Linked DNA regions of Myxosarcina sp. GI1. The protein of the gene in region 1 interacts with the protein of each later gene in a pairwise test. Links are inferred from orthologs where the notes say so. Each region holds a gene or a part of one and is shown on either strand. Other genes may lie near its edges.

Evidence for each region.
Region 2: the proteins of ruvA (region 1) and ruvC interact in binary tests that used the Escherichia coli proteins (3 or more experiments, as listed by UniProt). The link is inferred for Myxosarcina sp. GI1 from one-to-one orthologs.

Annotation. Positions count from the first base shown.
Region 1 is NZ_JRFE01000026.1:254,999-258,270, reverse strand. What follows is about bases 100-3,036. They hold ruvA (Holliday junction branch migration protein RuvA), read right to left. Parts: upstream 1,919-3,036; coding sequence 1,280-1,918; downstream 100-1,279. Other genes in these bases: KV40_RS21430 (sucrose-phosphate phosphatase), read right to left, coding at 1,955-2,701; KV40_RS21445 (response regulator transcription factor), read left to right, coding at 100-727. Also shown: more of KV40_RS21445, read left to right, coding at 80-99; KV40_RS21425 (hypothetical protein), read left to right, coding at 3,095-3,272. UniProt on the Escherichia coli protein: The RuvA-RuvB-RuvC complex processes Holliday junction (HJ) DNA during genetic recombination and DNA repair.
Region 2 is NZ_JRFE01000003.1:74,947-78,236, forward strand. What follows is about bases 170-3,124. They hold ruvC (crossover junction endodeoxyribonuclease RuvC), read right to left. Parts: upstream 1,947-3,124; coding sequence 1,392-1,946; downstream 170-1,391. Other genes in these bases: KV40_RS01200 (sugar transferase), read right to left, coding at 170-1,020; petH (ferredoxin--NADP reductase), read right to left, coding at 2,103-3,124. In the rest of the region: more of KV40_RS01200, read right to left, coding at 1-169; more of petH, read right to left, coding at 3,125-3,290.

The DNA.
Region 1 (3,272 bases):
CTGTACCTAAATAAATTTAGGGATACATCAACCGAATACTTTAACCAGCATCCAAGTTTAGACTTTCAATGTATTACTTATGAAAGAAAATTTATCCAAAGATAATAAAAAACTGCTACTTATTGATGATGACCCTAATTTGATTTTACTTGTAAAAGATTATCTAGAATTTAGAGGTTACAATGTGGCAACTGCTGAAAATGGTCGCGAAGCATTAGAAGTTCTCGATCGCCATATTCCCGATTTAATTATCTGTGATGTGATGATGCCAGAAATGGATGGTTATGCTTTAGTCAAGCATATTAGGGAAGAACCAACAACTAACAAAATTCCCGTTCTATTTCTTTCAGCCAAGGGTCAAAGTCAAGATAAAGTTAAAGGTTTGAATGAAGGTGCTGATGTTTACATGGTCAAACCCTTTGAGCCAGAAGAATTAGTAGCTCAGGTAGAATCTTCTCTCAATCAAATCAAGCGTTGGGAACAGGGAAGACCTAGAAGTTTGGACGGCGCGCCTTCAATTAAAGTTCCTCATAATGTCGAGTTAACTCCAACTGAAATAAAAGTAGTTCAGTTGGTAGCTAAAGGGATGGCTAATCGAGAAATTGCCGAGAAGCTGAATGTCAGCCAGCGCACCATAGAAAGCCATGTCTCTAATATGCTAAATAAAACTAGCCTCAATAATCGTACTGAGTTAGCGCGCTGGTCGATTGAAAGCAGTATGGCGTAGAAGGTAAAAGAGTGACGGTAGTTGCCTTATTAACGGCAAGTTAATAGGGCGATCGCGTAATTCTGATGCCTTTCAGGCTTATCGCGCTCGGCGCGCTGCCTGAGTCCCAAGGATTTGCTTTCGCAAACGCAATCGGCAATCGTGAAAAAAAATAATGATGGTAAAGATAAAATCTGTTATTATAAATACCTGATGCTGGCGTAGCTCAGTTGGTAGAGCAGCTGATTTGTAATCAGCCGGTCGCAGGTTCGAGTCCTGTTGCCAGCTTTGATAAAATAAGCGATACAACGGCTTTATAGCCTATTATAAGACCTCGAAAAACCCTCAAAAACATCCAGAAACCTGTAAAATTTAGATTGAATTAGATCGGACTAGGATCGATGGCTGAAGGGCAAATACAGCGACTGCTGGCACAGGCGAACGCTCGCTTGAGGCAGTCGCTTAGTGTAGTGGTCGTTTTTAGAAGAGGTCAAAAGCTATCTCTAAGAAGAGTGTTGCCGTCAAAACCAGCAAAAGGCGTATATTTATTCAAATTTCGCGCCTCAGATTATTTCACTCTCCCAGCCAAGCGATTGCACTTCTAATCCATTCTTCCACGTTAGGATTTTTAAGGAGTAGATCGTTTTGACTTATAGCATTAATCGCACTTTCGATTTCTTCGTTGCTATATCCCAAAGCTAGTAAAGTCATTTCCAAATCTTCGAGGATTTCTGGCTTGGGAAGAGAAGAAGATGCGGGTTGGTCGATGGCTACCCCAGCTAATTTACGCCATTGAGATAGTTTGGTTTTAAGTTCTAGAGCGATGCGTTCGGCAGTTTTGTTTCCGACACCAGGAATTTTAGTCAATGTAGAGATATTCCCCGATACAATTGCCCCTACCAAATCCGAAATTCCTAAAGTATCGATTGCCGCAATTCCCAACTGCATTCCAATACCGCTAACTCCTACTAACTGACGAAATAAATCTCTTTCGGCAGCAGTGGCGAAACCATAGAGAATTTGTTTGTCTTCTTGTATTTGCAAATAGGTAAAAATTTGTACGGTGGCAGAATTTTCAGTCGATAGCTGCTGTACCAAACGAGAGGGAACTTGAATTTCGTAGCCGATGTCGTTAACTTCTAAGATTAAAATGTGGCGATTGTTAATAGTTTTAACAATTTCAGTATTTATGCCTTTAAGATAGCTAATCATTAATAGAGTTAAGAGCTACAGAATTTTATTCAAATTCTAAACAAAATTAAAATACTTTAAACCTTCTAAAATTCCTCCAGCACAAGCCGCCTTGGCAAAATAGAGCGATTCGTGTTTATTTTCTCGATACCATTGACTCAATTCAGGTTTGGCATTGCCAACAATAATTCCTTTTTCTTCCCCTATAAACAAAGCAACATCGTTACCAGAATCACCACAGGTAACGGTGTCACAAGCAGCTATATTCCATCTATCGCGTAAAAACTGTACTGCCAAACCTTTGTCTCCATTAGGTGGGAGCAGGTCAAGATCTTGACCGCCGCTATATATTAATTTTACCTGATAACCGCGATCGTAAAGGGCGGTTCTCAATTTATTAATTACTTTTTCAGATACCGATTGTGCTAAATAATAACTAATTTTAAAGGGATTTTGTTCGGAATCGGGCTGAAACTGTAGATCTTCAAACTTACTAGCAATAGATACTATTTCCTCACGATTCCATCCCTGAGACAAAATCTTTTCCCACTCAGGATCGCAAACTTCTTTATTAGAATCAAAATACATTTCTGTCCCCACAGAAGTTATTAAAGCATCTGGAGACAACAACAACTTTGCCTTTGCTAACAGTCGATAGAGATATAAAGAACGTCCAGTTGCATAAACTATTTTGGTACCATACTCCTGACGATGTTTGGCTAAATGTTGATTGAGAGTTTTTAAAGCTGGATCGTCTCCAACCAAAGTATTGTCTAAGTCGGTTACAAATAAAAAAGGCTTCATATCTGCATATTGAATTATAGTTAGATGTTTTAAACCATAGTTAACAGCGGCGATCGAACGCTCGTACCAATAAAACTCAATCTAGCTCGTTCTAGTTCAAAGGTTTAAAAAAGATCGATCTTCTTGGCATTTTAGTCGGTAAACTCAAACATCAAGCATAAAATATAACCTCCTTTTTAGTTATTTGCTACCAAACGCTTTTTAGCCCTGTCAAATTTTAGTTTAGCCTCTCAATTAACAAACTAGTCTTTACAATTGCCGACAGAAACTGGTTAGCTGGAGAATGGTTAGAAAGATACTGCTACGTCACCAAGACGCAACAGAGCTTTTTCTAACTTCGTCAAAAATTACTTTGATAGTCTAAATCCTAATTTTGATAAGGGGATTAACGCTTTGGGTGTAGAACTTCGCAGTTATGTTTATTTAGATAGATTACAACTTCAGCACGCAGCCTATATTGGTACTGTGGCATTAGGGTTTTTGCCGCTGCCAGGGGATGCTTCTTTATGGATTGAAATTTCTCCTGGAATTGAAATCAATCGTATTACCGACGTAGCTTTGAAAGCTGCTG
Region 2 (3,290 bases), on another replicon or contig:
AACGCGAGTTTGCTTGTAAAAAATCGAACCTGAAGAATCGAGTTTGATTGCCAAGGCTATTATCAGCATTGGTAATCCTAAAATTAATAGCAGTAGTGATGAAACCACAAGATCGAACACACGTTTGCTAAAAAAGTCGATGCCAATAAGTGTGGGATTGTGGAATTTGATTGTGGGGATTCCTTTTACCGTAACGATGTTTTTTCTGTGTTGGGGTACTTTGAAGTTGATGGGGATAATGCGCCAATCAACTCCAGTGCATTTTAACTTCCAAAACAGGCTTGTTGACTCTTTAATTTGCTCCCAGGAACAAATAAAGATTTCATCTATGTTGCGATAATCGATCTTATCTAAAGCAATAGTCAATCCGTCACGTTGACGAAACTCTGATAAATCCAGCTTGGCTTCTACTTGAAACATAGTATTGCCTTCCAACAGAGCTTCGGTTTTGGCAATATCTTCGCGATCGCCCAACAGCATTATTTTGAATCTCAACGGAGAATACTGGCGGCGCAAATAAGATACCAAACTAAATAGTGATAGACGCTGCATGCTAGTTAGCACTACAGTCAAAAACCATGCCGCTAGCAACTGATAAAAGCAGTTGGGATCGCAGTACTCGAAAGCAACCGACAGCAAAACTATGTGAGTAAAAGTAATTGCCTTAATCAAATCAATAAAATTTCTGCTGCGATCGTTTTTGCCATATAAACCGCAGGTTATAAAAAAGCATAAATTGAGAATTATGGCAGGAATAATTAAATCGTTCGGACTGTTATCAATAGTAATCTTCTCAGAAGCCAAAAATCGCATATTTTCCGAGATTAGCCATGCTACAGCCAAACCCAAATTGTCGAGCAAAATTAGAATTAGTACTTTAGCCAAATATATAAGCTGATGAATGGCTATTTTAAAAAAGCCAGGAGAGCGAAGATCCCTGACCACACGGCTTTTATCAACTTCTTGGCTGAAGAAATTACTACTCTGCTCGCTAGTGGTAGATGTATAGTTTTCCAGCATACTTGGATTGCTTTCTTAATTGATTAATTGAGCAAATAAAACTCATTTCATAGGCTTCGGTCAAAGTGTTAGCCTGCAGTTGTATAGATAGTTCTCGTGGGAATATTTGTTTTTTGGCTTTTGACAATTGGCAATATATTTTAGCGGTAGATTTGATTGTTAGATACTTAAGTGTTTAGTAAGTTACTAGTAAAATTTATTACTAAATGAGGCTTAAATTGCTTTATTTACACCTAATAAAAATCTTATATTTATAACATAGTGAATTGGATTTTTCAGTGATTATACACAATTGGAGTTGTATCTGTAAAATAAATCTTGCTTGCGTAAAAAATGTCATACTTACGTGAAAAATGTCATATAAAGCGGTCTTACGATATTGTAGATTCGTGAAACCAAGCCGTCAGGGCGATCGCCAGCGCATCTGCTGCATCATCGGGACGAGGAATAAAATCGAGGGTTAATTCTCTGGCTACCGCTTCTTGAACTTCGATTTTGGGGGCATTGCCATGCCCTGTTAGAGTTTGCTTGATTTGAGGCGGGGCAAACTCGACATAAGGTATATTTGCCTGTGCCAGCACCAACATCAAAACACCTCTTGCCTGAGCGACAGTTATCGTATGGCTCATGCGGTAAAAAAATAGCTTTTCAACTGCTACCAAATCGGGGCGAATTTCAGCAATCAAAGTTTGCAAATCCTCGTAGATCGTGCAGAGGCGATCGCCAAATGGAGTTTTAGCAGGTGTCTCGATTGTGCCAAAATCCAGTAGGCTAGGAGATCTCAATGATTTGGCTTGACAAACTTGTTTAATCGGAGAACTGGTAGTCAAGCTCAGATCTGCTGTTTGACAGACAATGGTACCAAACCCGACAATAGCAATTCCCGGATCGATTCCTAAAATTTTTCGTTGTCTGGTTTTGACCACAGTGTTTGTAGCTTTTACGGCGCTTTGCTTTTCGCCTCAGCATAGCAAAAAAATAGCGCGTCTAACTATATAGATAGTAGATGCGCTGTAAATTTAAAACTTTCAGGAAAGTTTGTGCTTCCTGGATATAAATGCGATCGGCTAGTGTCTAAAACCTTAGTAAGTTTCTACGTGCCAGCGGTCGTCTTTTTTCATTTGCTTGCGATATTCTTCCCAATTGGTACCGCTTTTTTCAGCTGCGGTTGCTAAAGCTTCATCGATACCGTCTTCCATACCTTTAAGTCCGCAAATATAGGTATGAGTTTTGGGATCTTGAATTAATTTCCACAGTTCGTCGGCATGTTCGGCAATACGGTGTTGGATGTACATTTTGCCGCCTTCGGAATTTTTCTGTTCGCGGCTAATCGCATAATCCATGCGGAAGTTATCGGAATGGTTTTTCTGTATTTCTTCTAGCTCTTTTTTATAGAGAATATTCTCTGTTTTGGGAATACCAAAAAATAGCCAGGCAAAGCCTTTGAAGTTATAGTCGGGGTTGAGATCGCCTTCTCTAAACATGCGCCATAAATAAGCACGGAATGGAGCGATCCCCGTACCCGTAGCAATCATAATAATATTGGCATCTTCATCATCGGGAAGCAGCATTTCCTTTCCTACAGGTCCCATAATTGCTACTTCGTCATCGGGCTTGAGTCCACACAAAAAGCTGGAGCAAACCCCTTCGACATGCTCGCCCGTTTCTGGATGATCGTATTCTAGTTTCCGAACGCATAAGGATACGGTTTTGTCATCTAGGTTGTCTCCATGTCGAGTTGAAGCAATCGAATAAAGTCTCAATTTATGAGGCTTGCCTTTTTCATTTTTTCCTGGAGGAATAATACCGATACTTTGTCCTTCTAAATAGTAAAGATCTCCTTCAGAGATATCGAAAGTCATATGACAGCAAGTTCCAATTCCGCCTTCATCTACTAGATCGTAAATTTCAACGCACTTACCCATATAAGGATCTCTAGGACTATATATATTGACTGGAACTTTTTTCTTTTCTTCCTTCGCTTGAGTCATTGATTTACCATTGTTACTGTTGGTTTGCTGTTTTGAGCCAGTTTTATTTGCTTCTTTGGCTGATTCGCCGTTAAGAGGCTTAATACTGACAATTTCGCCACCTAAACGGTTGATCCGCCGCATTTCCTGATTCATGCGGTTGTAAGGCACAGTAATATAAATGGTGCCACTATTACGAATAGGAGCCTGAATATCGCTACTGTTGCCGTTTTGAGATAATCCTGCTACCTCGTATACAAATAAGCGATTTTTATATTCCGTATTGCTGCTTAATGCTGC